DNA from 4 places in the Brevibacterium oceani genome. Region 3 is predicted to be linked to each of the others. Evidence: riboswitches for the same ligand, from Rfam matches in the RefSeq annotation. Region 3 holds a riboswitch; each other region holds the start of a gene.

Region 1 (7,540 bases), 1.4 Mb from region 3:
CACCGACGCCGATGACGCCTTCCAGGCTCGAGTGTTCTCCGCCCTCGAGGCAGAACTTGCGACCGTCGAGCTGCGCCCGGTGGTCACGGTGGCAGGCGACGACCCCGAGCGTGAACAGGCCTTCGTCGACGAATGTCTCGCCAACGACCTGTCCGGAATCATCGTCGTCCGTTCCCACCCCGACGCCGGCGACATCTACGCCCGCGCCGCAGCCGCCTCGGGGATCCGTATTGTGTCGTTCGACCCTGCGGTCAGCGGGGACGGAATCAGCATCCTCGCAGGTGACGAGGTCGACGCCGGCCGCCTGGCCGCCAAGCAGCTGCTCGACCACGGACACATCGCCCTCGGCGTCATCGGCGACCACTCGACCTCGCTCATCACGACCCGACGGCTCGAAGGCATCCAATCCGCCTTCACCGGCCGCCACGATGTCGGGTGGCGTGCCTATATGCGCGAAGACGCCCACGACGAAGCCAGCGCGAAGAACGTCGTCGCCGCCTGGCTCGGCTCCCGGAGCGCCCCGAGCGCACTCATCACTCTGTCGGCCACGCTCACTCAGGGCGCGATCGACGCCTGTCGCCGTCTCGACGAATGGCCCGCGCTGGTGGGCATCGACGATTTCCCCACCGCCGAACTCCTCGACGTCACCGTCATCGATCGCGACGTCGAGACCATGGTCGCCGAGGCGGTCCGCCGTCTCCAGGTCACGACCGGGGAGGGGGACGGCCGCCTCGGTGGGGGTGCCGGTGAAGGGGAGGGCCGCCTCGGTGACGGTGCATCACTGGGACAAGACGTCTTTCCGGTTCGCGTCATCGCCCGGGGCAGCGGAGAGGAATTGCCCGAGCAGGCGCGAAGACTTTCGTCGCGAAACAGTTGACACCGGGGGCCGATGGGCGAATCATATTCAACAGCCTGACAACGTTGTCAGAATGATTGAAAGGTTCACAATGAGGCACAACCTTAAGTCCCACAGGAAGCTGGCCCTCTTCGGTGCCTCGGTCGCGATCGGCGCTCTCGCGCTCAGCGGCTGCGGCAATCAGAAGGGCCAGGGCAACGACGAAGCCGACAGCGGCTCCGGCGGCGACGGAGACGTCACCATCGCGCTGCTGCTGCCCGAGTCGAAGACCACTCGGTACGAGTCGCTCGACAAGCCGAACTTCGAGAAGTACGTCGCCGAGGCCAACCCCGATGCGAAGATCGAATACCGCAACGCCAACCAGGACGCGACGCAGCAGCAACAGCAGTTCGAAGCCGCAGTGACCGAAGGCGTCGACGCCATCGTGCTCGACCCGGTCGATGCCTCAGCGGTGTCCTCGGCGCTGTCGAAGGCCGAAGCGAAGAAGATCCCGGTCATCTCCTACGACCGCTTCTTCAAGGGCGCGGACTACTACACCTCATTCGACAACAAGAAGATCGGCAACCTGCAGGGCCAGGCCGTCCTCGACGGACTCAAGGATGCCGGCGTCGACCCGAAGTCAGGTCCGGTGTGGATGGTCAACGGCGACCCGAAAGACCCGAACGCCGCGGACTTCAAGGCCGGTGCCGAAGAGACCCTCAAGGATGCCGGCGTCGACATCGCCGCCAGCCACGACACCCTCGACTGGAACCCCGACGACGCTCGTCAATGGGTCGAAGGTCAGCTGCAGGGCAACGGTGAGAAGCCGATCGCGATCTACTCGGCCAACGACGGCACGGCCGGCGGTGTCATCGCCGCGACGAAGAAGGCCAAGGTCGAACCCGTCGTGACCGGTCAGGACGCCGAGGTCGACGGACTGCAGAACATCCTCAAGGGTGATCAGTTCGCCACGATCTACAAGTCGATCCCGCCGCAGGCCGAGTTCGCGGCGAAGGCCGCAGTCGCTCTCGCAGGCGGAGAGGACGTCGATGCGGGAACGACTTACAAGGACACCCCGACGGACTTCGTCGAGGCCAAGGTCGTGACCAAGGACAACATCAAGGACATCGTCGGCGATCAGATCAAGGCCGACGACATCTGCTCCGGAAGCGTCGAGAAGCTCTGCAAGGACGCCGGAGTGAAATGATCCGGCGCTGCAGCTGAGCCCGTTCTGCATCTGAACAGGCTCAGCAGCGCTGCAGAGACGACATGACCGTCCCGGCGGCCGGCACCCGTCAAGGTGCCGGCAGCCGGAACCACCCAGAGTCGGACCATCGACAGTGACAAGTAGGAACAGATGACATCTGAGACACCCGACCCCGCACCCGCTGCTTCGCGGGCACCGGGCGGCGGCAATGACACCGTGCTCGAACTGCGCGGAATCAACAAACGCTTCGGGGCTGTGCAGGCCCTCACCGACATCAATCTCACCGTCGGCCGCGGCGAGGTCGTCGGCCTCGTCGGCGACAACGGCGCCGGCAAATCAACGCTGATCAAGGTCATCGCCGGAGTCCACGCCGCCGACGAAGGCGAACTTCAGATCAATGGTGCGGCACAGAGATTCTCCTCACCGAAGGACGCGCAGAAGGCCGGAGTGGCCACCGTGTTCCAGGACCTCTCCCTGTGCGAGAACCTCGACGTCGTCGCCAACCTCTTCCTCGGGCACGAGAAGACCCGCGGAGGCGTGCTCGACGAGGTGGACATGGAAGCCAAATCCTGGGAGCTGCTGCGCAGCCTGTCGGCAAAGATCCCGAGTGTGCGGGTCCCGATCGCGGCGCTGTCGGGCGGACAACGCCAGACGGTCGCGATCGCTCGCTCGCTGCTGGGCGAACCCTCCCTGGTCATGCTCGACGAGCCGACTGCCGCCCTCGGTGTGGCACAGACGGCCGAGGTGCTCAACCTCATCGAGAGGCTGAAGGAACGCGACCTGGGAGTGCTGCTCGTCAGCCACAACATGGCCGACGTGCAGGCCGTGTGCGATCGGGTGCACGTGCTGCGCCTGGGCAAGGACGCCGGTGACTTCCCTGGTGACGAACGCACAGATGTGCTCGTGGCCGCGATCACGGGAGCCAGTGACAACGTCGTGACCAAGCGCGCGGCACGGAGGGGTGAACGTCGATGACCCGCAATTCCTTCATCACTGACGAGAGGATCTCTTCCGAAGGACTCGTCGGTACGTTCGTCCGCCGCGTCAAAGAGGGCCAGCTCGGGTCGTTCCCGGTCATCCTCGCTCTTGTCGTCATCGTCATCGTCTTCCAATCGGCCGATTCCAACTTCATCTCTCCGGCCAACCTCGTCAACCTCTCCACCCAGGTGGCGTTCCTCGCGATCCTGGCGCTGGGCATCAACCTCATCCTGCTGCTCGGTGAGATCGACCTGTCGCTGGCGCAGCTGGGTGGATTGGCCGCCTCGCTGCTCGGTGTGCTCGTCGTCCGGCAAGGTGTGCCGCCGGCGCTTGCTCTGATCATCATGCTGCTGCTCGGGCTGGTCGTCGGTGCGATCCAGGGCTGGTTCTTCGCCGTCGTCGGCATTCCGGCGTTCGTCGTCACCTTGGCCGGTCTCCTCGCGTTCACCGGTCTGACGCTGACGACCCTGGGCACGCAGAAGAACCTGTCGATGTCCGACACCTTCGCTTTCGATTTCGCCAGCTTCTACTTCCCGGCTATCTGGGCGTACGTGTTCGGTGCGATCGCGATCATCGGCTTCGGCGCCGGCATCATCTATTCGAAGCTGCGTCGGCACCGCGAAGGGCTGGATGCACCGAGCTGGACCTCGGTGATCGTGCGCATCGTGCTGCTGGCTGCGATCGTGTTCGGGTTCCTCATCCTCGTCAACCAGGACTTCGGGCTGGCGATGCCGTTCTTCCTCATGATCGTCATCGCCATCGTCATCGACCTCGTGCTGCGTAAGACCCGCTACGGCCGCTCGATCTACGCCGTCGGCGGCAAGGTCGAGGCGGCCCGGCGAGCAGGCATCCGTGTGACCTGGGTGCGCATCAGCGTGTTCATGGCCGCCGGAGTCCTGGCCGCACTGTTCGGTTTCATCAAGACCGGCGTGACGACGAATGCGGGATCGACGCTGGTGAGCACGCAGGACCTGCTCAATGCGATCGCCGCGGCCGTCATCGGCGGCACCTCACTCTTCGGAGGTCGTGGAACCGCGTGGGCGGCAGTGCTCGGTGCACTGGTCGTCGGTGCCATCAACAACGGTCTCTACCTCATCGGCTTCAACTCCGATGCGCAGCAGATCATCACCGCGCTCGTCCTGCTCACCGCCGTCGTCATCGACGCGCTCAGCCGCCGCGGCCAGAGGTACGTCGGCCGGGGATAGGTGGTCACTGTCGTCTGCCGTTTGCCGACCGCTCAAGTTGCCGCCGACCGCTCACCGCATAGCGCGGTACAGCGTCGCTGACTTGAGCGGTCGGCGAAGTGGCCTCAGGACAATAGGTCAACTGGGAGGAAGCGCGAGGCGCGTGGTCGCCGTGCCTCGGCCGGGCTGATACAGTCGGAGCCAATGACATGGGGTGCCTCATGAGGATCCGTTCGCGCCGAAGAGCTGCGCATGGAGGACACCGAGGCTGAGAGAACACCCATCGAACCTGATCTGGGCCATACTAGCGAAGGGATCGTCATGGTTGACTTCGACCTGCGTTCTGCCAACGCACGACTGCGTGCGTCCAACCCGCTCATCCAATGCATCACGAATACTGTCGTGCAGCAATTCAGCGCGAACGTGCTCCTGGCCGTGGGTGCCTCCCCGGCGATGCTCGACCACGAGGCCGACGCCGGACAATTTGCCGGCATCGCGAGCGGAATCCTCATCAACTTCGGCACCGCCTCGAACCATCAGCTGCTTGCCGCCGACGCCGCCATCGACGTCGCGAACGCCGCCGGCAAACCCTGGGTCCTCGACCCCGTCAGCGTCGGCGCCGTCGACTTCCGCACCTCGCGCATCCGCCGCGCCGCCGCCGACCACCCGACAGCCATCCGCGGCAACGCCTCCGAGATCGCCGCACTGGCCGGAGTCGGCCTCGGCGGACGCGGAGTCGACTCCACCGACGAGGTCGACGCCGTCCTTCCCGCCGCGGCTCAACTGTCGCGAAAGACCGGCGCGATCGTCGCGGTCTCCGGACCCACCGACGCCGTCGTCGCCCACATCGACGGCACCGACCACGTCGCCCGCATCGACGGAGGCTGCGAGTTCATGCCGCTGGTCATCGGCACCGGCTGCTCCCTCGGTGCCGTCACCGGCGCCTACCTCGCCGCCGCCCGCAGCGGACTGGCCGATCCTGATGCCGACGCCTCGGCCGTCGACGCAGGCGAGCACACCGCCGACGGTGGAGCCGCCTCGGCGAGGTTCGAAGCCGTGGTCGCCGCGCACGCCCACTTCGCGGTCGCCGGGGAACTCGCCGCCGACGGGGCGAAGGGGCCGGGCAGCTACTCGGTGAACTTCCTCGACGCGCTCCATGCGGTCACCGGCGACCAGCTCGCGCAGGCGCGGGTGAGCCTCAGCGTGCTCGATGCCGGCGAAAGCGTCCAAGCATGACCGCCGGATCCGCGCACATCGCCGACAGCGTGCACGCCACCGACCGCTTCGCCGGCATCGACACCCGCCTCTACCTCGTCACGGACTCCGCCCAGTGCAAAGCGGCCGGCCGCACCGTCGCCGAGACCGTGCAGGCCGCCGTCGCCGGGGGAGTCGGCATCGTCCAGGTCCGCGACAAGGACATCGACGACGGGGACTTCTACTCGCTCACCCGCCAGGTCATCGCCGCCGTCGACACCGCCACCCGCGGCACCGACCGCACCGTGCCGGTCGTCCTCAACGACCGCGTCGAGGTGGCCCGCCGCCTCATCGACGAAGGCGAGGACATCCACATCCACGTCGGCCAAACTGATGCCACCGTCGCCGAGGTGCGCGCCGCCTTGGGCGAGGCACCGCTCATCGGTCTCTCGGCCGCGAACAGCACCGAATTCGCCGCGGCCCGCGACTCCGGCGTCGTCGACCTCGTCGGCATCGGACCGGTCTTCGACACCACCACGAAGGCCGACGCACCCGAGGGAATCGGACCCGACCGCCTCGGCGAACTCGTCACCGAGGCCGGGATCCCGGCGGTCGCGATCGGCGGGATCAGCCTCGATCGAGCCCCTGAGCTGCGCGGACGCGGACTCATCGGGATCTGCGTGGTCTCGGCGATCTGCACGGCCGACGATCCGACCGCCGCGGCCGAAGCGCTGCTCGCAGCCTTCGCCGACGGTGATGAGTCGGCCACGGGAAGTGACGCATCCTCATGGACTGACGCATCCTCATGGACTGACGGATCGGGCGGGCACCAAGCATGAGCACGCGCCCGCCGATCACCCTGTCCATCGCCGGCACCGACCCCAGCGGCGGCGCCGGCATCCACGCCGACCTCAAGACCTTCACCGCCCGGAAGACCCTGGCCACGACCGTGATCACCGCCCTCGTCGCGCAGAACACGCACGGGGTGTCCCGGGTCTACCCGATCGACGATGACTTCGTCGCCGACCAGTTCGACTCGGTGCTGACCGACATGCCTATCGACGCCACGAAGTCCGGGATGCTCGGCACTCGGTCCCTCGTCGAGCTCGTCGTCGCCCGCGCCGCCGAGGGCAGGCTCGGATTCTACACCGTCGATCCGGTGATGGTCGCGACCTCCGGACACCGTCTCCTCGAGGCCGACGCCGTCGACGCGGTCCGTACCCACCTGCTGCCCGTGGCCGACCTCATCACCCCCAACCTCCCCGAGGCGGCACTGCTCCTCTCCGACGACGAACCCGAGGCGCAGACCTCCGAACAGATGCGTGACCAGGCGCTTCGCCTCCTCGAGCGTGGTCCGGGTGCCGTCCTGCTCAAGGGCGGGCACGGCAGCGACGGGGACGTGCTCGACATCCTCGCCACCCGCGACGGACAGATCCGCGAGTTCACCCACCCCCGCGTGGCGACTGCGAACACACACGGAACCGGGTGCACCCTCTCGGCCGCGATCACCGCCGAGGTGGCCGTCCTCGGCCGCGAACGTACAGCGATCGGGCCGGACCTCCTCGGCGAGGCCGTCGGCAATGCCCTCGACTACCTCGCCAGGGCCCTGAAATCGGCCGCTGACTGGCAGGTCAGCCTCGATCCCGAGGGAGCGCACGGACCCGTCGACCACCAGGTCGACATCGTCCGCGGCCGACCCGCCTGACCTGTCCAGACCTGACCAGTCCAGACCTGACCAAATCAGCCCAGAGCAGCACTCACCTCGCTGCGAATCACCGTCCCACGTCACACGAACACACAGCACACGAACACACCCACGTCGCACGAGTACAAAGGAGTTCCCATGACCGTCAACTTCTCCGCCGGACCACTGACTGCCCAGCTCTGGGACCGTGTCCGCCCGATCGTCGAGGAGATCGAGGCTTTGCCGTTCCTCGCTCAGCTCGCCGACGGCAGCCTCGACGCGCGCGCCTTCGTCAACTACATCTCCCAGGACAGCCTCTACCTCAACGGCTACGCGAAGGCCATGTCGTTCCTCGCCGCGAAGACCGTCGACCGTGACGAGTCCCGATTCTGGGCGGGTTCGGCCGCCGAAGCGATCACCGTGGAAGAGGGAATGCACGAAGAGCTGCTCGCCGATTC
Region 2 (7,540 bases), 1.2 Mb from region 3:
TAACCGGTGGCGAGGACGTCGGGCATCTCGGCGAACCCGGGTGCCTCAGGGAGGATGTGCGGAACGGTCCTCTCCGGCGGGACGGTGTACTCCATGCGGTGCGTGAGTCCGGCGGCGAGTGCTTCGGTCATCGAGTCTCCTTGGCTTGGTGATGTTCTGGCGGGCGTTGTGGCTGGTGAAGCGGCTGGTGAGGTGGACGTCGAGTGTGTGACGGCACCCGCGGAAGCCCGGTTTGGCATGATCCTCGACGAACCAATCGAACAGGGCGAACACGCGACCGCCGGGGGAGCTAGCCGAGGTTGCGAGAACCTCGGCGATGCCGGACTCAGACGTCTCACGCCGGCGTCGCAGCACCTCGGCGATGAGCCCCGACTTCGACCCGAACTGCGCGTAGAGCGTCGGCTTCGACACCCCAGACTCCGCGACGATGCGGTCGACACCGATGGCGTTGACACCTTCGGCGTAGAAGAGGGCAGTGGCGGTCTGAAGAATGCGCTCGCCCGATGGGGACAGGTCCACGCTTTGAACTTACAAGTCTGTAAATTCTGCGGTCAAGCCGTACGAGGTGTGGTGATGGGGGAGATGCGGCGACAAGGTGCGGTGCGTCGACCAGGTGCGGCGAAGCGACGAGGTGCGGTGCAGTGCCGAGGTGCGATGAGGTGCGCAGTATTCTCCTGTCTGTCGCTCGTTCAAGGCGCAGCGCGGTTGTCGATTCGTGCACCGGTCGACAGATGCGCTGCGCCTTGAACGACGTTGGGAAGGAGCCGCGAGTCCGAGGGAGCGGTCCATATCCGCGCCACGCCTTGAACGAGGTGGGCAGATCTCGCGCTCAGCCCTCGTCTGGGCCGATCGTCGGTTCGGGGAGGTAGACCTTGCCGCCCGAGGCGAGGAACTCGCGGCTCTTCTGCTGCATCCCCGCCAAGGCCGCCTGCGCCTCGGCGCTGCCGTAGGTGTCTCGGATGTCCTGAGAAATGCGCATCGAGCAGAACTTCGGCCCACACATCGAACAGAAGTGCGCGGTCTTCGCCGGTTCCGCGGGCAGCGTCTCGTCGTGGAACGCCTCGGCGGTCTCCGGGTCGAGGCCGAGGGCGAACTGATCGCGCCACCGGAACTCGAACCGTGCCTTCGACAGCGCATCGTCCCTGGCCGTCGCGCCCGGGTGGCCTTTTGCCACATCCGCGGCATGAGCGGCGATCTTATAGGTGATGACCCCGGTCTTGACGTCGTCGCGGTCGGGCAGGCCGAGGTGCTCCTTCGGGGTGACATAACAGAGCATCGCCGTGCCGTAGCGGGCGATCTCGGTCGCCCCGATCGCCGAGGTGATGTGATCGTAGCCGGGCGCGATGTCGGTCACCAGCGGACCCAAGGTGTAGAACGGCGCCCCGTGGCAGAGCTCCTGCTGTCGTTCGACGTTCTCGCGGACCAGGTGGAGCGGAATGTGTCCTGGCCCCTCGACCATGACCTGGACGTCGTGAGCCCACGCGCGTTCGGTGAGTTCGGCGAGGGTGTCGAGCTCGGCGAACTGGGCGGCGTCGTTGGCATCGGCGATCGAGCCCGGCCGCAGCCCGTCGCCGAGTGAGAACGCGACGTCGTAGCGGGCGAAGATCTCGCACAGCTCATCGAAGTGGGTGTAGAGGAAGTTCTCTTCGTGGTGCGCCAAGCACCAGCCGGCCATGATCGATCCGCCGCGGGAGACCATTCCGGTGACCCGATCGGCCGTGAGGGGCACGTAGCGCAGCAGCACACCGGCATGGACGGTCATGTAGTCCACGCCCTGCTCGCACTGCTCGATGACGGTGTCTCGGTAGATCTCCCAGGTCAGCGCGTTCGCATCACCGTCGACCTTCTCCAGAGCCTGGTAGATCGGGACCGTGCCGATGGGGATGGGGGAGTTGCGGATGATCCACTCCCGGGTGGTGTGGATGTCGTTTCCGGTCGAGAGGTCCATGAGGGTGTCGGCGCCCCACTTTGCGGCCCATCGCAGCTTCTGCACCTCCTCGGCGATGGAGCTGGTGACCGCGGAATTGCCGATGTTCGCGTTGATCTTGACGAGGAAGGCCTTGCCGATGATCATCGGTTCGGACTCGGGATGGTTGATGTTGTTCGGGATGATCGCACGGCCGGCGGCGAGCTCCGAGCGGACGAGCTCGACATCGCACTGCTCGCGCAAGGCGACGAAGCGCATCTCCGGGGTGATGACGCCCTGGCGGGCGTAGTGCATTTGGGTGACCGTCCGCCCCTGCTTGGCACGGCGAGGAACCGGTTTTCGACCCTTCCACTGCTGCGAGGGCGCACCTCGGCGGACGGCAGCACGTCCGTCATCGGCGATGAGGTGGCCGCGGGCTTCGTAGGTTTCGCTGTCGAGGCGGGAGTCGATCCACGGAAACCGCAGTGCCGGCAGTCCCTCCTCGGGGACGCTGCCCGGACCGACGGTGCGGTAGACCTCGACGGGGTCGTTGGCCCGTCCGTTGGAGTCCTCGAGTTCGATGCGGGTGACGGGCACGCGGATGTCGTGCTCGGCGTCCTCGAGCCACGCCGGAGAATGCGTCGAATACTGCTCGAGGGTGAACGTTTCGCGGGCCTCGGATTCCGCAGCGGTGTTGTCGGAGGCTGCTGGGCCATCGAGCGGCGCGGATGCATTGTGCAAGGTGGGGTCTGCCTGTGGGTCGGACGCGTTGCGCGAAGTCGTGGCAGGGGCAGTTGTTTCAGGGGTGAATGCAGTCATCTGCAGTCCTCACTTCCTACGCCGGTATCAACCGGATCAGGTTCTACGGTCTCGGACGATCCAGTCCGATCTCAGCCCTTGCAGTGGGCTCCCGTGGGGTCGTGCAATTCGTATCACGACTGCTGTGATGAGGACAAGCGCGGCGGAATGGGCGGGGCAGCTCGAGCAGTTCGTTCGGCCCGCGCCGCTCGTTCAAGGCGGAGCGCACTTGTGGAGCCTCGCACCGTTCGACAGAAGCGCTTCGCCTTGAACGGCGGTGGCGAGTTCGATGAGAAGGCACATATCCGCGCTGCGCCTTGAACGACGCCGCATGAGCCTCGATCAAGCGGGCGCGCACACTTCGGTTCGTGGGCCGATCGACAGAAGTGCTGCATCTTGAACGACGCGCGTGGGGCGGGCGTGCCGAAGCGGTGGGGCAGGCCTGGCCAGGCGCGTGGTCAGGCTCCCTGGAGGAACGTCTTCGCGACTGCGCCGAGGGCGACGACGTCGGAGACCGCGACCATCTCGCGGGCCGAATGCATCGAGTACAGGGCCGGCCCCACGTCGACGGTCGTCATGCCCAGCCTGGTCGCCGTGAGCGGGCCGATCGTCGACCCGCACGGCATCGCATTGTTCGACACGAAGTCCTGGTAGTCGACCCCGGCCGCTGCGCACGCCCGCGACCACACCGCCGTGCCCACGGCATCCGTGGCGTAGCGCTGCTGAGCATTGAGTTTGAGCAGCGGGCCACCGCCGAGGCGGGGGCGGACATGCGGATCGTGCCGTTCCGGATAGTTCGGGTGGGCGGCATGCCCGGCGTCCGAGGACACGCACACCGAAGCAGCAAGAGCGGCGAGGTAGTCGCTGCGCGTCGAGTTCGGCAGCAGGGAGGCGATGATGCGTTCGGTGACGTCGGCGAGGAAAGGTCCGCACGCACCCGACCGCGAGTTCGACCCGATCTCCTCGTGATCGAAGGCGGCGAACAGGGCGATCGCATCGAGACCATCGGCATCGACCTCGGCCAACGCGCTGACACCGGCGTGGACGGACAGGAGGTTGTCCAACCTCGGCGAGGCGAAGAACTCCTCACGTGCACCGAAACGGCCAGGCTCCTGGGCCGGGATCGTGTAGACGTCGTGTCCGACGACCGACTCAGGGCCCACCTCGGCGGAGGCGGCGAGGAGGTCTATGACATCGGCCTCGGCGAGGTCGGCCAGGCCGATCACCGGTGCGGTGTGGCGCTGCTTGTCCAAGGTCAGACCATCATTGACCTGTCGGTCGAGGTGGATGGCCAGCTGCGGGATCCTGGCGATCGGGCCGGTGCGGGCGAGCACGACACGACCGTCGGCGAGGCTGAGGCGGCCGGCGAAGGCGAGCTCGCGGTCGAGCCACGAGTTCAGCAGCGGTCCGCCGTAGATCTCGACGCCGACCTGGCGCACGCCCTCGGCGATGTACTCCTCGCCGGGTTTGAGTTTGAAGGCGGGGGAATCCGTGTGGGAACCGAAGACGCGGAACCCTGGGACAGCCTCGGCGGTGGTCGTGGGGTTGATCCACGCGATGATCGCGCCGTCGCGGACGACGTAGTGCCCGGACCCGGGCGTCAGCGCCCAGGTCAGCGTTTCGTCGAGGCGGGAGAACCCGGCCGCGTCCAAGCGTGCGGCAGCCGTGGCGACCGCGTGATAGGAGCTGGGGGAGGCGCTGACGAAGTCTGTGAGGTCGGCGACCGTCTGCGCGGCGGTGTCGGGGCTCGGGTGCGATTCACTCATTTCCCCAGCCTATCCTTTGCGGTAGTTTGGATGACAAAGGGTTTGTCCCAGGCGCCGGGTTCTTCCGGATTCGGCGCCTGCGGCGGGCGATCCCCGACCCGGACCGCGGCAGCGACAGCAAGGAGTGTTCGACGTGAACCAGTTCGTGACTGAGTGGAACACCTGGCGCGACTCACGAAACTCGGCACTGGCGAAACCCTTCGGCTGGCTCAGCGTCGTCGGACTGCACTGGCTCGATCAGGAATCGACCTGGCCCGGCGCTCCCGGTACTTTCACGCTCAGCGACGGCTGGGTCACCGTTGCCCTCGAGTCCGGCACCAAGGCCGGACCCGCCGCAGAGACCTTCGACCTCATGAGCCGGGCCGGTGGTGCGGCCGGGAACGGCGGTGCGGCCGCCGGGAACGGTGCCGGGAACGGTGCCGGCAGCGGGGTGACCAGGGCGACGAGCCCGTCCGTGCCCAGCGACACGTCGACCATGCCGACCGTGACCGAACGGCTCGCCGCCGAAGACGGTGCGGAACCCACGCCCGAACGCCCGCAGGTCCGCGTCGAGGACAACGGCTTCAGTGCTCATCTGCCCGCCGGCGGATCGCTCAACTGGTTCACCGTCGGCAGCGTGCTCTATGAACTCATCGATCGGGGCGGGCGCATCGGCGTGCGCGTGCGCGATTCGAAGTCACCGCTGCTCGGCAAGTTCTTCGAGGTTCCCGCCTTTGATCCGGACCCGGACTTCGTCTTCCTCGGACGGTTCACCCGCTTCGACCCCTTCCCGACCCACACGATCGAAACCGCGCAGGAGGACCTGCGGCTGCAGACCCAGGCAGCCGGAACGGTGACCTTCGAGACCAAACAGGGCGAAGTCAGCCTGCTCGCCACCGGATGCCCGAAGACCGGGCTCCAGCTGGACTTCCACGACGGCACCAACGGCAAGACCACCTCGGCGTGGCGGACCATCGACCTCGGTGTGCCGAATCAGGACGGTTCGCTCGTCATCGATTTCAACCGCGCGGTCAACTACCCGTTCGCGTTCACCTCGTTCGCCACCTGCCCCGCCCCGATCGAGGGCAACGTCGTACCATTCGACGTCACCGCAGGTGAGCGGCGTCCCCCGTTCTTCTATTCGGAGGCCGGGATCAACGTCCCGTTCCTGTTCTACGTCTGGTGGGACGAAGGCAGCGCCGAGGTGACCCGACCCTGGTACTCCCGCTTCGGCCTCGACATCACCATCCTCAACCCCGCCCAGGACGAGGAGAAGGTCTCGCTCGTCGGCTTCGACGGGGTCGCGATGTCCGGCGGCGACCTCGCGCCGCTGGGTCGCAAGGCGCGGTCGCGGCTCATCGACGTCGCCACCGAGGCGCTGACCTCGCGGATCCCGGTCATCGGGATCGGCGCGTACACCGCGTTCGTCATCCAGGCTCAGCGGGAGCTGCGCTCGCAGCAGGGCTACGACGACGGCATCGACGCCGAATACGAGGCATCGGCCGATCGACTGCTCATCGTGATGAACAACGAGCTCGAACCGACGAAGGCCGGATTCGACGTCGTCCACGAGGACGCCAGCGGACTGCTCTACGTCGAGATGCCCTTCGACATTCCGCTCGAATCCGAGCGCACCGAGGTCGAGGACTTCGCCGCTGCGATGGAGGCCAAGAGTCCGATCACCAGCTGGCAGGAATTCGACTACCGCATGGTCGCCCTCATCCGCCACCACCGGTGACCCACGGGCGCGAGACGCGCCCACGCTCCCCCCCCCAGAACCACCTGACGGCGGCCCAGCAACCTGGCGCAAGGTTGTTGGGCCGCCGTCAGGTAGCAATTACCAGATGGTGACTCGGTTTGCGGGGGCGAGGTACATGTCGTCGCCCTCCGCCACCTTGTAGGTGTCGTGGAAGGCCGTCATGTTCTTCACGACCTGGTTGCAGCGGAACTCCTCCGGCGAATGCGGGTCGATCGAGAGCCTGCGCACGCGCTCTTCGGTGCGCATCTTCGACCGCCACGCCTTCGCCCACGCTTCGAAGAACGCCTTCGCCTGCTCCGCCGACGGGGCCACCGGCACGCCGGGTGTCCCGGCCCGCTCACCGAGTTCGAGCTCGAGGGCCTTCCACCCGATCGACAGACCACCGAGGTCGCCGATGTTCTCGCCGACCGTCAGCGCCCCGTTGACGTGCTGGTTCGGCTCGAGACCGGCCGGCACCAGGGCTCCGTACTGGTCGATGAGCGCCTTCGTGCGCTCCTCGAAGAGCTCCCGATCCGATTCCGTCCACCAGTCGACGAGGTTGCCGTCACCGTCGTAGCGCGATCCCTGATCGTCGAAGCCGTGCCCGATCTCGTGTCCGATGACCGCGCCGATCGCCCCGAAGTTCGCGGCCACGTCGCCCTCGGCGTCGAAGAACGGCGGCTGCAGGATCGCGGCGGGGAAGACGATTTCGTTCATCACCGGGTGGTAGTAGGCGTTGACGGTCTGCGGGGTCATCAGCCATTCGGTCCGGTCGATCGGACCGCCGATGCGACCCACCTGCCGCGCATGCTCGGCCTGCGAGCAGCGACGCACGTTCCCGACGAGGTCGGAGGCGTCGATGGCGGCGGGGTATTCCCGCCACACTTCGGGGTAGCCGACCTTCGGTGTGAACTTCGAGAGCTTGACCAGCGCCTTGTCCTTCGTCTCCGCGCTCATCCAGTCGAGGTCCCGGATCGAGGCGTCGTAGGCCTTGATGAGCATCCCCACGAGGTGGTCGATGGCGTCCTTGGCCTCGGGCGGGAACTCGGCTGCGACGTAGAGTTTGCCCACGGCCTCACCGAGGTAGCCCTCGACGAGGCTGACCCCGCGCTTCCAGCGTTCCCGCAGGGCCGGAGTGCCGGAGAGGGTGCGGGAGTTGAAGTCGAAGTTCTCCTCGACGAACTCGTCGGAGAGCAGGGAGGCGGTGTCGGAGACGACGACGAAGCGCAGCCAGGTCTTGATCGTCGCGAGGTCGGTCTCGGCCCACACCTTCGCCATGCCCGTGACGAACGAGGGCTGGGAGACCACGAGGTACTTCAGGTCCGTGGCATCGGCGGTGAGGATACCCAGGTA
Region 3 (7,540 bases):
TTCGCTCTCCCGCGGTGTCAGCGACGATAAGGTGTTCTGCTTCTCCGAGGTGCTCAGCAGCTGTCTGACGACCTCGGGGTCGATGACGGTCCCTCCTTCGGCGATGCGGTTGACCGAGTCGAGGAACCGGTCGATATCGGTCACCCGGTTCTTCAGCAGGTAGCCCACGCCGACCGATTCGGTGCTCAGCAGCTCTGTCGCATACTCCCGCAGCACGTACTGGCTGAGCACGAGCACACCGATGTCGGGGAAGCGATGTTTGATCGCCAGGGCCGCCTGCAGGCCTTCCGTGGTGTGGGTCGGAGGCATCCGGACATCGACGATCGCGAGGTTCGGTCGCAGCGCTTCGACGGCCGCAAGCAGTTCGGTCCCGTCCCCGACGCTGGCCACAACGCTGATGCCTTCGTCCTCGAGCAGACTGCGCACGCCTTCTCGCAGCAGGACGGCGTCGTCGGCGAGGACGACGCGCAGGGGCGCCTCCTTGGTGCTTTCGGTCATGGCTTCCTCTCTGGTTCGCCGGAGGGGACCGGCAGTCCGTGCGGTATTCGAGCGCTGATCATGGTTCCCCCACCGTCTGGCGAACCGACAGTGAGGCTGCCGTCGAGGGCGCCGACTCGCCGGACGAGGCCCTGCAGTCCGCTGCCGTTCGGATCGGCCCGACCGTTGCCGTCGTCGACGACCTCGGTGCACAGCGCCCGGCCGTCGTCGACGACCGTGACCGTGATCGATGCCGCCTCGGCGTGCTTGACGACATTCGTCACCGCTTCTCGGATGACGAAGTACGTGGCCGATTCCATCGCAGCCGGAAACCTCCGCTCGGGTACCGCGGCCAGCGTCAGCGGCACCGGGCACCGGGCGGCGATCCGCTCGAGCACGGGGCCCAGTCCGCGTTCGTCCAGGGCCGTGGGGTAGACCCGCCACGCGACTTCGCGCATCTCATCGATGAGGTCCTGGGACTGCGCGAGCGCGTCATCGAGCAGACTCTGCGTCTTCACCGGGTCGCTTGCCCGCTGGGCACGAGCGATGAGCACGGAGAGGGACACAACGTTCTGCTGCACTCCGTCGTGGAGGTCACGTTCGATCCGCCGCCGTTCGTCATCGATGGCCAGGACCACTCCCCTCCGGGTGGTCAGCAGCTCCGTGATCCGGGTGTGCAGGGCGAAAGGTCGAGCCACCTCGGCGAAGTTCGCATCGATGCGACCGTGCATCCAGTTCGCCGCTTCGGCGATCGCTATCGCCCCGATGAGGTTCGCCGCCCCATAGAGGACCCCGACGAAAAGGGTGGGCTGGGAGATCGTCCACATGTCGAAGCCGATGTCGACGGCGCCGCCGATGAACAGCCCCTGGATCAGGGAGCCGAGGGTCACGACGAGGAATCCGCCGAGCAGGTTGAGTGTCGGGATGACGGCCACACCGGCGATGAGGCCGTTGAACAGGAGAAAGCGTCGCTGCTGCGGCGGATCTGAGAGGACGAGACCGAAGCCGCGGGAATGTCGGGCCAGCTCCCAGCCGCGGACCCGGACGGCGAATCTCGAGGCCGGAGAGAAGACCGCAGCGACGAGCAGCGGCAGGAACAGCAGTCCGCCCCACAACACTCCGAGCAGCGAATGGACCCACCGGGTGGCGAGCATGCGCGATTCGCGGGGAATGCGCGCAGTCAGTGAACTCGGCCAGGGCATGGATCGATCGTAGCAACGCGCCACCCGGGCTCACAGGGGTCAGACCGCAGACTCCACTTCCGGTTTTCCGCAGAGGTGTCCCCGGTCGTTCGTCAGCGTCGTGCGCTCGACCGCATACCCCCACCTCGGCGAAGTCCCTAGCGTGGATGAGTATGGATCTCGCATTCGAGCTGCTCTCCACCGTCCTCACCTCGCCGTGGGTCTACCTGCTCATTGCCGTCGCCGCGAGCCTCGATTCTCTGGTGCCCGTCGTCCCTTCGGAGACGCTGCTCATCAGCGCTGCCGCCTTCGCCGCTTCCGGGGTGCCTTATCCGGCCGGTCTCGTGCTCGCCGCCGCAATCGGGGCTATGGTCGGGGACCTGGCCGCTCACCTGGTCGGTCGCTTCGTCCGATCGCGAATGCAACGGATACGACTGCGGCGAGTGCGGCTGTCCAAGCACGCCTCGGGGATCGTCGAGTCCGCCCGGTCCGTCTTCGCTCGCCGGGGTTGCTCTGCCCTCATCGCCGGTCGATTCATCCCCGGGGGTCGGACCGTCACCACTGTCGGTTCGGGGATGCTCGGTTTCTCCCTGCGCGGCTTTCTCCTCTGGGACGGACTCGGAAGTCTGGCCTGGGCCCTCTATTCGACGGGGATCGGCCTGTTCGGCGGCACGGCGTTCGACGATCAGCCGCTGCTCGGCGTCGCCGTCGGCATCGGCATCGCGCTGTCCACCGCTGCCGCGGGAGAAGTGTTCCGACGTCTCCGTCGCAGCGGAACTCGACGGGTCGCGGTCCGACAGGTCAGGGCGCGCCGGTCCACGGCCCGGGTCGACGCGCCCCGGAACCGAAATGGCATCATGGAGACGATGTCGAATACGCATGTCTGGTATGTCAGCTACGGATCGAACATGGCCCGCGATCGCCTCGCCTGCTACCTGCAGGGCGGTCGGCCACCGGGTGCGCATGTGACCTATCCGGGTGCCAGGGACGGGACCCTGCCCGGTGAGGAGGCCGGAGTCGAACTGCCCGGCCGCATCTACTTCGCCGGTGAGTCGAAGGTGTGGGGAGGTGGGATGGCCTTCTACGACCACACCTTGACCGGGCCGACCCCGGCGAAGGCGTATCTCATCAGTGCCGAACAGTTCGCCGATGTCGCGGCGCAGGAGATGCACCGCCGACCGTCACCCGGCGGCCCGCTGGAGACCCTCGTCTTCGACCTGCCCGTCGGTGCCTCGCATTCCGTCGGCCCCGGCGGCTACGAGACGCTGCTCGTCGTCGACGACGTCGACGGCGTGCCCATGGTCACCTTCACCGCCGCTCACGGTTCGGGCGAGGTCGAGCACACTCAGCCCAGCGAACCGTACCTGGCGATGCTGCGCACCGGCACTGCTGAGGTCAGGGACGCCGCAGCGCTTCTCCGGCCCGCAGCTGCACAAGCGTGAGATCGAGCAGCGGAGTGTCCACTCCCAGGTCCCGGGCCTTGCGCGACAGATCACCGAGGATGTGCTCGGCTTCGCTGGGCAGACCGGCAGTGACGTCCCGGTAGAGGGACGAGGTGAATGACGAGCCCTCGCCGGTGAGCATCGAGACGGTGGCGGCATGGGACTTCTCGGATACCGCGTGACCGGCTGCTGCGGCGACCGCCTCGAGTTCGTCGATGATGCGCAGCACATGATCGTGACCGCCGGCTGACATGATCGCTCCGACCGGAGCCCGGAACAGGCAGGTGACGACTCCGGCGGCGGCGATGAAGATCCACTTCTCCCACAGCCCGTCCGTGATGTCGTCGATGACCTGGAGTCGGAAACCGGGCACGTCGAGGACGGCGGCGACGTCGGTGGGGACCTCTCCCTCGCTGAGGTCGCCGATCGTCATCACGGCCATGTCCGTGAGCTGGTGGACCGCATCGCCGTCGATGGTGCCGACGATTTTGACGAGTCCGCCGAGCACCTGCCCGGGGTAGTCGGCCTGCAGCCGATCGATCTGGGCCATCCCATTGAGGAACGGGATGATCCTCGTCCCCTCTCCGACGGCAGGACGGATGTCGGTGAGGACAGACTCGAGGCCGCCCGCCTTGACCGCCACAAGCACGAGGTCGTAGGTGCGCGCACCCTCGGCGAGCTCTGAGGCGGTGACGACCTCGACGGTGTTCGTCCGGTCGTTGCCCGGTGAGACGAAACGCAGACCCTCGGCGCGGATCCGCTGCGCCTTCGCCTCCCGCAGCAGGAACGTCACATCGCGACCGGCTTCGAGCAGATAGGAGCCGAATGCCCCACCCGTGGCTCCGGCCCCGGCGATGAGGATGCTCGGCCTGCGCGAGGCCAGCTCGTTCGCGCCCTGTTCGTCCGCACCCGTGCCGGTGCTGCCCTCGATGATCTCACTCATCCCAATTCCTCCTTGAGTTCCCGTGCGGCCGCAGCGGGATCGCCAGCCGAGGTTATCGCACGCACCACCACGGTGCGCGTGGCGCCCGCCTGACGGATCTCGTCGAGGCGCGACCCGACGGCGATGCCGCCGATGGCGAACCATGGGGTGCGCGCCGTGGCGGCCACCGTGCCGAGCAGGCCCGTGCCGACGGCAGCGCGGCCGGGTTTCGTCGGCGTCTCCCACACGGGGCCGACGCAGAAGTAGTCGGTCTCCGGGTCCGCGTCGGCGGCGAGCGCCTGCTCGTGCGAATGGGTGGAGCGACCGAGGATGACGTCGGGTCCGAGGACGGCGCGCGCCTGAGCGCTGGTGAGGTCGCCTTGTCCGACGTGGAAGACGTCGGCGCCGGTCAGCAGGGCGATGTCGGCACGGTCGTTGACCGAGAAGAGCTTCCCGTGCCGGGCCGCGGTGGCCTTGAGCACTTCGAGGGCTGTGATCTCGGCCCTGGCTTCGAGGGTCTTGTCGCGCAGCTGGATGATGTCGACTCCCCCGGCATATGCGGCGTCGAGGAACTCGGGCAGATCGCCTTGGGCGGTCCTGGCGTCGGTGCACAGGTACAGGCGCGCTTCGGCCAACCGGGCGTCCCGCCAGGCTCTTCTCGATTCGGAGCCTGAAGGGTGCGGTGGAATATCGGAGGTCATGGTCATAGAGTAGAGGAGTTCGCGGGAGCCTCCCAACGAGGCTGAGAGGGCGTAAGAGCCGACCGTCAGACCTGATGCGGATCATGCCGCCGGAGGGAGAATCCATGCATGTCATCGTCGTGGGCGCCGGAATCATCGGCCTGTCGACAGCGTGGCATCTGCGCCGCCTCGGTGCCGGTGTCACCATCATCGATCCCGTTCCCGGGCAGGGAGCCACGCATGCCGCTGCGGGGATGCTCGCCCCCGCCGCCGAGGTGGTCTGGGGTCAGTCTCCCCTGTACCCGCTGATGCGCGCGTCGGCGCAGATGTATCCGTCGTTCGCCGCTGAGGTGGCGAGCGCCGCGGGTGCCGATCTCGGGCTCACGGACTCGGGGACCCTGGTGTGTGCCGGGGATCGTGCCGATCTGCAGGCTCTGCGCGAGCTGCGCACCGCGCAGACCGCCGCCGGTTTCACCACCGAACTCATCACCGGGTCCCGCGCCAGGGAGCTCGAACCGACACTGTCACCGTCGGTGGCCGGTGCCGTGCGCATCCCCGACGACCAGTCCATCGACCCCCGACGGGTGACGGCCGCCCTGCTGTCCGTCGTGTCGGCCACGACCGTCCGCCGACAGGTCACCCGGCTCATCCGTCGAGACGGAATCACCGTGGGCGTCGGGTTCTCCGGCGGCGACGAACTCACAGCCGATCAGGTCATCATCACCGCCGGCGCCGAGGCGGACTCGATCACCGGGATGCCGTCTCTGCCGCTGCGGAAGGTGTGGGGTGATGTTCTGCGTCTGCGATCGCCGGCCGCACTCACACCTCTGCTGCACGGCACGGTCCGCGGACTCGTCAACGGCCGGCCGGTCTACATCGTCGCCCGCGAGGACGGGGAGCTCGTGCTCGGGGCGAGTTCCCGGGAGGACGGTCGGGAAGGCACCGATGCCGGAGCCGTCCACCGGCTCCTCCAGGACGGTCAGCGCCTCGTCCCCGGCATCCTCGACTGCGAGATCACCGACATCACCACGCGTGCCCGCCCCGGTTCGCCCGATGACCTGCCCATCGTCGGTCGCATCGATGACGGCTGCCTCGTCAGCACCGGGTACTTCCGGCACGGCATCCTGCTGGCCCCACTCGGCGGACGGCTCGGTGCCGAACTGGCCGTGGGACTCACCCCCGACTGGCTGCCCGCGGGAGCACTCGATTCCGTCTCCCCTGGGCGGTTCTCTGCCGACCAGCACTCTGCCGAACCGTCCGCTGACGGATCGTCCGCTGTCTCATCCGTCCTCCACCCAACGCCCCTGCACAGGAGCACACTATGACCGACACTGCCCACGCACCGACCATCGTCGTCAACGGCGAGGAACGAGAACTGGGAGGACCAGCCTCGGTGCTCGACCTCGTCGCGGTGACCACCGGACGCGACCTCCGTGCCGACGGAACACCGGCCGACGGGGGCCGCCTGGGCATCGCCGTGGCCGTCGACGGAGAGGTCGTCCGCCGCGGCCGCTGGGCCGATTTCGCATTGGCCGACGGGCACACCGTCGACATCGTCACCGCTGTGCAGGGAGGCTGACATGACCTGGACGATCGATGGTGTGGACCTCAACTCACGCCTGGTCATGGGCACGGGTGGGGCGAGCTCGCTGAGCATCCTCGAAGACGCGCTGCTGGCCTCGGGCACCGAACTGACGACGGTGGCGATGCGTCGCTTCGACGCGGCGTCCCGTGAGTCGGTGTTCACCCTGCTGCAGCGCCTGGGGATCCGCATCCTGCCCAACACGGCCGGGTGCTATACCGCTCGGGATGCCGTGCTCACCGCGCGGCTGGCGCGAGAGGCGCTCGAGACGAACTGGGTGAAGCTCGAGGTCATCGCCGACGAAGACACTCTGCTGCCCGATCCGGTCGAACTCTTCCGCGCCGCCGAGGAACTCGTCCTCGACGGGTTCACTGTCTTTGCGTACACGAATGACGACCCGGCCATGGCCAAACGACTCGAGGACGCGGGCGTGGCGGCGGTGATGCCGGCCGGCGCCCCGATCGGCAGCGGCCTGGGCATACTCAACCCGCACAACATCGAGACCATCGTCAGCCGGGCGGGAGTGCCGATCATCCTCGATGCGGGTGTCGGCACGGCTTCCGATGCCGCCCTGGCCATGGAGCTCGGCTGCAGCGCCGTCCTGCTGGCTTCGGCCGTGACCCGTGCCCACGATGCGACAGCGATGGCGCGGGCGATGGCTCTGGCCGTGGAATCCGGGCATCTGGCCGCGGGTGCGGGTCGGATCCCGAAGCGGTCTCTGGCCCTGGCATCGTCGACCTTCGACGGAATGGTCGCAGCGCAGTGACCGGCGTTGGGCTGACTCCTCTGGTCGAACCGGTCGAGGCACTGAGCCGCGAGGAGATCGAACGCTACGCCCGACACCTCAGCCTGCCGGGCATCGGACTCGAGGGTCAACGGCGGCTGCGGGCCGCCTCGGTGCTGGTCATCGGGGCCGGTGGCCTCGGGTCACCGGTGCTCAGCTATCTGGCCGCCGCGGGGATCGGATCCCTGACGGTCATCGATGACGATGTGGTCGAATCGTCGAACCTCCAACGCCAGATCATCCACCGCGACGCCGACGTGGCCCGGCCGAAGGTCGACTCGGCGGCCGCGGCTCTGCACCGGCTCGATCCGACGCTGCACGTGCGTCCGATTGCGGGCCGGCTGACCCCGGACAACGCTCTCGAACTCTTCGCATCCCACGACGTCGTCATCGACGGGGCCGACAACTTCGCCACCCGGTATCTGTCCAATGATGCCGCTGAACTCACCGGTACCCCGCTGGTGTGGGGCAC
Region 4 (7,540 bases), 470 kb from region 3:
CTGGAGGGCGAACCTCGAGGACGGAACCAAGATCGAGATCGCGGCCGAGACGAAGTCCGAGGACAAGTCACTCGTCGTCATCACCGCCTCGAAGCTGCCGAGCCCCGAAGCGCTCGAGGACTGGCGGGCCTTCCTCAAAGGCTTCCTCCCGCAGATCTGATCGTGCCTGGTGGCAGATCCTGCCTGAGCTCTGAGTGTGCCCGAGGCCTGAGCGACTCCGGGCCTGTCAGTCGCCGCCGATGATCGGATTCCACGTGCCCAGGGCGTGAGCGGAGACGATCGCGAGCACGCACACCGCCACCGCCGACACCACGACCACGAGATCACGGTCACCGAACGTCGACCGTCTGCGCCACGTCCTGCCCGGGCGTCCGAACGCGCGGCCCTCCATCGCCATCGCCAGCGTCGTCGCCCGCCGGATGGACACGACGAGGAGGACGAAGACGCCGCCGAACAGACTTGCTGTGCGCCTGGCCAGTGACCCACCGGCGACGCCGCGTGCCCGTCTGGCCATCGACAGCACCTGCCACTCGCTGACGAGCAGACCGAGCAGCCTGCCGGCGGCGAGCACGGAGATCACGACGACCTCGGGCAGGCGAACGTGCTGGATGAGAGCATCGGCGAGATCGCGCGGATCGATCGTCGAGGCGAGCACGATGAGCGGAATCGCCAAGGCCAGAGTACGGACGAAGATCGCCGCGGCCGCCTCCAAAGACGCGGTTGTCATCAGGATCGGACCGAGGTCGACGACGACGGCACCGGTCTTCTCCGCGAGGATCGCCGTGCCCCACGCCGCGAGCAGAGCACCGGCAGGCAGGAACCACAGCCGCCGCAGCGCTGCCCGCAGGTCGAGCCCCGAAGCGGGAAGACCGAGGAGCGTGAACGCGAGGACGACACCGGCAGAGACGAGATCGATGCTCAGCAGCGCCCCGATCATGAGCACGAGAGCCACGACGATCTTCGTCAGCGGATTGCACCGCACCACCGCCGTCGACCTCACCACGGGAATGAGCTGACCGGGATCGTGGACAGGGGCGGCCGCCTCGGCGGTGGCGTTTCTGTCACTCAACGCGCTCACCTCGCACCTCGTCGTGCGCGTCGGGCCGACGAGCAGACCGATCGACCGACGATCCTGTAGACGAATCGGCCGACGCCCCCTCAGGCGCCCCCTCGGTTCCACCGAGGGCGAACCGGCGGGCTCCGATCGCGTCGAGAAAACCGTGATCGTGGCTGACCGCGACCACCGCCGACCCGACGGCCAGCGCGTCGAGGAAGAGTTCGACGAGGCCGGCCCAGGTCAGCGCGTCCTGGCCGAAGGTCGGTTCGTCGACGATGAGAACTGCCGGGCGCGGGGCGAGCATCGCCGCGACCGAGAGCCGACGCTTCTCCCCACCGGAGAGGCTCTGCGGATGCGCTTCGGCGAGGTCGCCGAGGCCGAGGACCTCGAGCAGTTCGGTCACCCGGGACTCGACGGCCTCGGTCGACCAACCGGCCAGCCTGGGGCCGAGCGCGAGTTCGGCGGCCACGCTCGCGGTGAGGAACTGATGCGCGGGCTCCTGGAAGACGATCCCGATCCGCGGAGCAAGGAAGGCGGAGGGCCACCGGTACGGGCGGGCATGCTTCGCGCTCCCGCGCAGCCCCGCCTCGGCGAGGACCTCACCAGTGAACTCAGGGATGAGGCCGGCAAGCGTGAGCGCGGTCGTCGACTTCCCGGCACCATTGGGGCCGACGATTCCGATGGCCTCGCCGGCGCGGATGTCGAGATCGATGCCGGCGGCCGCCGGTACTTTCGCGCCGGGCCGGGCGACGCCGAGGTCGCGCGCCCTCAGCAGCACCTCGCCCTGCATCCGTGGGCCCGTCCGTGCGTCGGTCCGCACGCCCGCATCTGGCCCGGATTCGGAACCCGAGTGAGCAGGGGAGTCGGGGCGGGGCGCCCGACCGGCGCTTCGTAACTCAGCGGCCTCGGGATCCTCGGGCACCCAGATACCGCACTCGCGCAGCACCTCGGCGAGTTCCGGATCCCCGAAGACCTCGCCGGGTGCCCCCTGCGCCACCACGCCCTCGCGCCCGAGGACGATGACAGTGTCGACATGCTCGAGCCACAGCCCGACGCGGTGTTCGACGACGATCATCGTCGCCGAGGTGGCGGCCCGGACGGCGAGGATCGCATCCCTCACGCCCGGGGCGGAGTCCGGATCGATGTTCGCCGTCGGTTCGTCGAGGACAATGACCTCGGGCGACATCGCATGGATGCCGGCCAGGGCGAGGCGCTGCTTCTGCCCGCCGGACAGAGCCGCGGTGGGATGATCCTCACGGAGGTCGAGGCCCAGGGCCGACAGCGAGGCCGGAATCCGAGCCTCGATGTCGTCGACAGGCACGCCGAGGTTCTCCATCCCGAACGCGACATCGTCGCCCACCCGGGAGAAGATCACCTGAGAATCGGGATCCTGGAGCACGAGCCCGGTGTCGCCTCGGCGCGGGTCGGGGGAGCGGTCGCCGATGAGGAGCTCGCCCGTGGCCTCACCGGATTCGCTCGGCAGGACCCCGGCGATCGCGTGGAGCAGGGTCGTCTTTCCGGCTCCGGACGGTCCGAGGAGCAGCACCGTCGAACCAGCCGCGATGTCGAGGTCGAGGGGGCCGACGGCGGGAGCGTCACGGTCGGCATGCGTCCACGAATACCCGCGCGCCGTGATCGGCAGCGCCATCAGCGCAGACGGCCGGAGGCGAACGAACTCAGCGCCCCGGTCTTCGCGATCGCCCGATAGGCGTACCAGGCGCCGATGCCGGAGATGACGAGACCGGAGACGATCGCGCACACCGCGTAGGCGGCCTGGAAGCCGAACTGCCATTCGGCGTTGTACATGATGTTCTCGCTCACCGCCATGAACGCCGCCGCCAGCACCCCCGACAGCGAGGTGACCCACAGGGTGAACCGCTTGTAGCCGAAGGCGGCGAAGACGAGTTCGGCGCCGAGGCCCTGCAGGAATCCCGACAGCAGCACGGTGGCTCCGAAGTGGGAGCCGAGGACGGCCTCGACGATGGCGGCGATGAGCTCGCACAGCAGGGCAGCGCCGGGTTTGCGGATGATCGCCCCAGCCAGAGGACCGGCGAGGACCCACAGTCCGGCGATGAGGCCGATCGAAGGCGGGAACGCCTGGAATGCGAGCTCGAGGACCTTCCAGCTCAGCGCCAACACCCAGAACACCAACCCGACGGCGATGCCGAGCACGGCGGTGGTGACGTAGTCGACGACTCGCCACGACTTCGTCTTCGGGGCCAGTGTGTGGACCGGCGCCGTGGACGTCGTGGATTCGGGCGTGGTGGTTTTCGGCATTGCGCCTCCTCATGCAAGGAGGGGTGAAGAGTCTCGACTTCCTTCGGCGGTGCTAACCGCATCAGGTTCGAGGGTCTGCAGCATCTTCTGCACTCTCAGCGCCCCTGACGGCGCTCCCCTGTCGTAGCCACCACTGTACAACAGGGGAGCGCCCATGCGGAGGTGCCGACTCTCGATCAGCTGGGAACCACCATCACCGGCCCCTCGGCGTGATCGAGGACCCCGCGCGAGACCGAACCGAGCAGTGCGCTCTTGATGCGACCGCGACCGCGAGTGCCCAGGACCAGCAGCTGTGCGCGTCCGCTGGCAGAGGCGAGTACCTCTTTGGGATCGCCCACCGGCACCGAGGTGGTCACCGGCAGGTCCGGGAACTGCTCACCGAGGCCGGCCGCCTCCTTCTCCAGCCCGGCCGCGACTTCCCTCTGTCGCCGTCCCGTGACCTCCGAGCTCAGTTCGAGCTCGGGGTACCAGTAGAGCCATTCCTCTCCCGCGGGCAGCACTGCAACGACCTCGAGGGCGGCCCCACGGACGGCAGCCTCTGCGGCTGCTGTGACCATCGCGACCCGCCCGGTGTCCGAGCCGTCGACGGCGACGACCACGGGCCCATCGGCGGCATCGATGGCCGTGGCGTGATGCGGGACGACGATGGTCGGGCAATGTGCATGCGCGGGAAGGGCGGTGGACACCGAACCGAGGACGCGCCCCATGAAGCCGCCGCGACCGCGGGCGCCGACGACGGCGATCTCGGCCGACGAGCTGAAGGTGACGAGCACCCCGGCAGCATCGCCGGGAGCCGTGCGGAAGCTCTTCGCACCCGGGTGATCACGGACGAGTTCGACCGCCTCGGCGAGGATCTCCTCCGCAGCTCTCTTCGCTCGCTCGTCTTCGGGTTCGCTGGGGATGGAGGCCATGTTCGGATAGATCATCGTCGGCAGCGCATACGCGGTGACGATGGTCAGTGGGATGGACCGGCGGTGTGCTTCGGCGGCGCCGACGCGGACGGCCTGGGCAGCGAGTTCGGAGCCGTCGAATCCGACGAGGACCCCGAGCTCGCGGTTGAGTCCGGACTCGCTCGGACGGGCTTCGCCCGGATGTGTTTCGGTGGGACGCGCTTCGGTCTGGCGGGACTGGGGAGACATCGCAAACCTCTCGATCGGGGCCTGGCCAACCCTGAACGCCGACGACGGCCCCGACATGCGGTATCGTCCGCGTCACCTCCAGTCTACCAACGCAATTCTACGCATTGTAGAAAAACCTGTGGAGGTGGAACCCTGCGTCTCAGATCGGGAAGCCGAGGTGGGTGAGTGCGGCCTTGAGGATGAACTCCTGGCCGTGGCACAGCTCGCTCGTGATGTCGGCGCGCAGGGTCTCCTCGGGGGTCAGCCAGTCGAGGCTGAGCGCATCGGCGCGCGGTGTGCATTCGCCGCGGACCTCGAGGATGAAGCACATGGAGATCGCGTGCTGCCTCGGATCGTGCAGCAGGGACGAGCCTTCGGTGGGGAAGTACTCGGCGATGTGGAACGGCGAGATCGCCGGCGGGATAACCGGCAGCGCCATTGGGCCGAGGTCGTTCTCCGCGTGACGCATGAGAGCCGAGCGGATCGTCTCGTGGAAGCGGATGCGTCCACCGACGACCTCCCTGCCGAGCGTCCCTTCGTCGAGGCTGCGCAGCAGCAGGCCGATGCGCTCGACGTTGCCCGATTCGCCCACCCGCACGGGAATCGCATTGACATAGGGGATCGGCATGCGTCTGCGCACGCGGGCGAACTCCTCGTCGTCGAACCAGTTCTCGTCGAAGTCCAGGGCAGTGCGAGTCATGCAGTCATCGTCCCACATCGTGGGCGCGGGCAGAAGTGCCGCACGACCCATGTTGGTGAACCAGCGCACACGTCGGGTAAAATATCTTGATGTCGAGATAAATTTCCGACCGGCAGGGACCCGCCCACGTGACGTGGCCTACAGTTGTGTCAGCACTTTCCGACCAGAACCGGTCAAGGACTATGAAGGGGTATCCATGATCAATCATGAAGTCCGCACTCATAAGAGCTCAGAGAACCTGGCTCGAGAAGATCAGCTCGCCTGGAAGATCGCAGAAGTCGCCTCCGATCCGACTCCCGTGGACGCCGATGTCACCGAGATGGTCATCAACCGGGTCATCGACAACGCGTCCGTCGCAGCCGCCTCGGTGCGCCGTTCGGCCCCGATGCACGCCCGCGAGCAGGCGCAGACCCACCCCTTCACCCCGGGTGCTGCCATCTTCGGTCTGCAGCTGACCGATCGCTTCTCCCCGGAATGGGCAGCCTGGGCCAACGGCGTCGCCGTGCGCGAGCTCGACTTCCATGACACGTTCCTCGCCGCCGAATACTCCCACCCCGGCGACAACATCCCTCCGGTCCTCGCCGTCGCCCAGCACAAGGGCATCTCGGGCAAGGACCTCATCAACGGTGTGGCCACGGGCTATGAGATCCAGGTCGACCTCGTCAAGGGCATGTGCCTGCACGAGCACAAGATCGATCACGTCGCCCACCTCGGCCCCTCGGCCGCTGCCGGCATCGGCGCCATGCTGCACCTGCCCACCGAGGTCACCTTCCAGGCCATCCAGCAGGCCCTGCACGTGACGACCGCGACCCGCCAGTCGCGCAAGGGCGAGATCTCGTCCTGGAAGGCCCACGCTCCTGCCTTCGCCGGCAAGATGGCCGTCGAGGCCGTCGACCGGGCGATGCGCGGAGAGGGCGCACCGAACCCGATCTACGAAGGTGAGGACGGCTTCATCGCCTGGATCCTCTCCGGTCCCGAGGCCCGCTACACCATCCCGCTGCCGGGTCAGGGGGAGGCCAAGCGCGCCATCCTCGACACCTACACCAAGGAGCACTCGGCCGAGTACCAGGCGCAGGCACTCATCGACCTCGCCCGCAAACTCGGCGGTGAGATCGAGGATCTGTCGAAGATCAAGCGCATCGTCATCCACACCTCGCACCACACCCACAACGTCATCGGCACCGGTGCCAACGATCCGCAGAAGATGGATCCGAGGGCCAGCCGTGAGACGCTCGACCACTCGATCATGTACATCTTCGCCGTGGCCATGCAGGATCAGGGCTGGCACCACGAGCACTCCTACGCTCCCGAGCGTGCCGCCCGACCCGACACCGTCGAGCTGTGGCACAAGATCGAGACCACCGAGGACCCCGAGTGGACCCGCCGCTACCACTCGATCGACCCGAACGAGAAGGCCTTCGGCGGCCGTGTGGAGATCGAATTCGAGGACGGCTCGACGCTGACCGACGAAATCGCCGTGGCCGACGCGCACCCCTTCGGTGCCCGTCCCTTCGCCCGCGCGAACTACATCGAGAAGTTCAGGACCCTGGCCGAGGGCATCGTCTCCGAGTCCGAGCAGAACCGCTTCATCGACCTCGCCGAGAACCTCGAGAACCTCGACGCCAAGGGTGTGGCCGAACTGTCCTTCACGGTCGACGGACTCGAGCACAGCGGATCGAAGGGCATCTTCTGATGCTGGGCGCACAGGCAACACCCGCCGAGCGCCGCGCGAAGTTCCGCGAGCTGCTGGCCGGCGACGACATCGTCCAGTTCCCCGGCGCCATCAACCCGATCAACGCGCAGCTCATCGAGCAGACCGGGTTCGAAGGCGTCTACATCTCCGGCGGAGCGTTCTCCGCGGCCATGGGTCTGCCCGACATCGGACTGACCACGCTCACCGAGGTGGCCGATCACGGCCGCAACATCGCTCGCGTGACGAACCTGCCGACCTTCATCGACGCCGACACCGGCTGGGGCGAGGCCATGAACGTGGCCCGCACCGTCCAGGAGTTCGAGGATGCCGGTATCTCGGGCATGCACCTGGAGGACCAGGTCAATCCGAAGCGCTGCGGCCACCTCGACGGCAAGGAGGTCGTGACCGCGGCCGAGATGAACAAGCGCATCGCCGCGGCCGTCAAGGGTCGCCGGGATGAGAACTTCGTCATCTGCGCCCGCACGGACTCCCGTGCCGGTGAGGGACTCGACGCAGCGATCGACCGGGCGAAGGCCTACATCGATGCTGGTGCGGACATGATCTTCCCCGAGGCTATGCGCGACCTCGGCGAGTTCGAGAAGTTCGCCTCGGCCGTCGATGTGCCGATCCTGGCGAACATGACGGAATTCGGAAAGAGCGAACTGTTCACCACCGAACAGTTGGCGAATGTCGGA

Evidence for each region. A riboswitch is a leader RNA that binds a small molecule or an ion and turns the genes downstream of it on or off. The one in region 3 is predicted to bind thiamine pyrophosphate.
Region 1: another riboswitch for thiamine pyrophosphate. It lies ahead of thiM (hydroxyethylthiazole kinase); the one in region 3 lies ahead of thiO (glycine oxidase ThiO).
Region 2: another riboswitch for thiamine pyrophosphate. It lies ahead of thiC (phosphomethylpyrimidine synthase ThiC); the one in region 3 lies ahead of thiO (glycine oxidase ThiO).
Region 4: another riboswitch for thiamine pyrophosphate. It lies ahead of J9314_RS05585 (ECF transporter S component); the one in region 3 lies ahead of thiO (glycine oxidase ThiO).

The regions. Positions count from the first base shown of each region.
Region 1 covers NZ_CP072846.1:3,162,717-3,170,256, reverse strand. The annotation lists gene J9314_RS14085 (LacI family DNA-binding transcriptional regulator) at 1-877, shown strand, start outside; gene J9314_RS14080 (substrate-binding domain-containing protein) at 948-2,042, shown strand; gene J9314_RS14075 (ATP-binding cassette domain-containing protein) at 2,193-3,017, shown strand; gene J9314_RS14070 (sugar ABC transporter permease) at 3,014-4,225, shown strand; TPP riboswitch at 4,405-4,538, shown strand; gene thiM (hydroxyethylthiazole kinase) at 4,526-5,440, shown strand; gene thiE (thiamine phosphate synthase) at 5,437-6,237, shown strand; gene thiD (bifunctional hydroxymethylpyrimidine kinase/phosphomethylpyrimidine kinase) at 6,234-7,103, shown strand; gene J9314_RS14050 (TenA family protein) at 7,242-7,540, shown strand, end outside.
Region 2 covers NZ_CP072846.1:586,148-593,687, forward strand. The annotation lists gene J9314_RS02620 (thioesterase family protein) at 1-131, opposite strand, end outside; gene J9314_RS02625 (TetR/AcrR family transcriptional regulator) at 46-519, opposite strand; gene thiC (phosphomethylpyrimidine synthase ThiC) at 830-2,725, opposite strand; TPP riboswitch at 2,721-2,829, opposite strand; gene J9314_RS02635 (M18 family aminopeptidase) at 3,163-4,470, opposite strand; gene J9314_RS02640 (DUF1684 domain-containing protein) at 4,604-6,187, shown strand; gene J9314_RS02645 (M13 family metallopeptidase) at 6,287-7,540, opposite strand, start outside.
Region 3 covers NZ_CP072846.1:1,762,237-1,769,776, reverse strand. The annotation lists gene J9314_RS07785 (response regulator transcription factor) at 1-498, opposite strand, end outside; gene J9314_RS07780 (sensor histidine kinase) at 495-1,679, opposite strand; gene J9314_RS07775 (DedA family protein) at 1,832-3,100, shown strand; gene J9314_RS07770 (ketopantoate reductase family protein) at 3,054-4,043, opposite strand; gene thiE (thiamine phosphate synthase) at 4,040-4,723, opposite strand; TPP riboswitch at 4,735-4,838, shown strand; gene thiO (glycine oxidase ThiO) at 4,828-6,027, shown strand; gene thiS (sulfur carrier protein ThiS) at 6,024-6,281, shown strand; gene J9314_RS07750 (thiazole synthase) at 6,283-7,050, shown strand; gene moeB (molybdopterin-synthase adenylyltransferase MoeB) at 7,047-7,540, shown strand, end outside.
Region 4 covers NZ_CP072846.1:1,293,999-1,301,538, forward strand. The annotation lists gene J9314_RS05570 (hypothetical protein) at 1-160, shown strand, start outside; gene J9314_RS05575 (energy-coupling factor transporter transmembrane component T family protein) at 227-1,069, opposite strand; gene J9314_RS05580 (ABC transporter ATP-binding protein) at 1,062-2,705, opposite strand; gene J9314_RS05585 (ECF transporter S component) at 2,705-3,334, opposite strand; TPP riboswitch at 3,356-3,464, opposite strand; gene J9314_RS05590 (universal stress protein) at 3,511-4,473, opposite strand; gene J9314_RS05595 (DUF4916 domain-containing protein) at 4,613-5,152, opposite strand; gene J9314_RS05600 (MmgE/PrpD family protein) at 5,349-6,845, shown strand; gene prpB (methylisocitrate lyase) at 6,845-7,540, shown strand, end outside.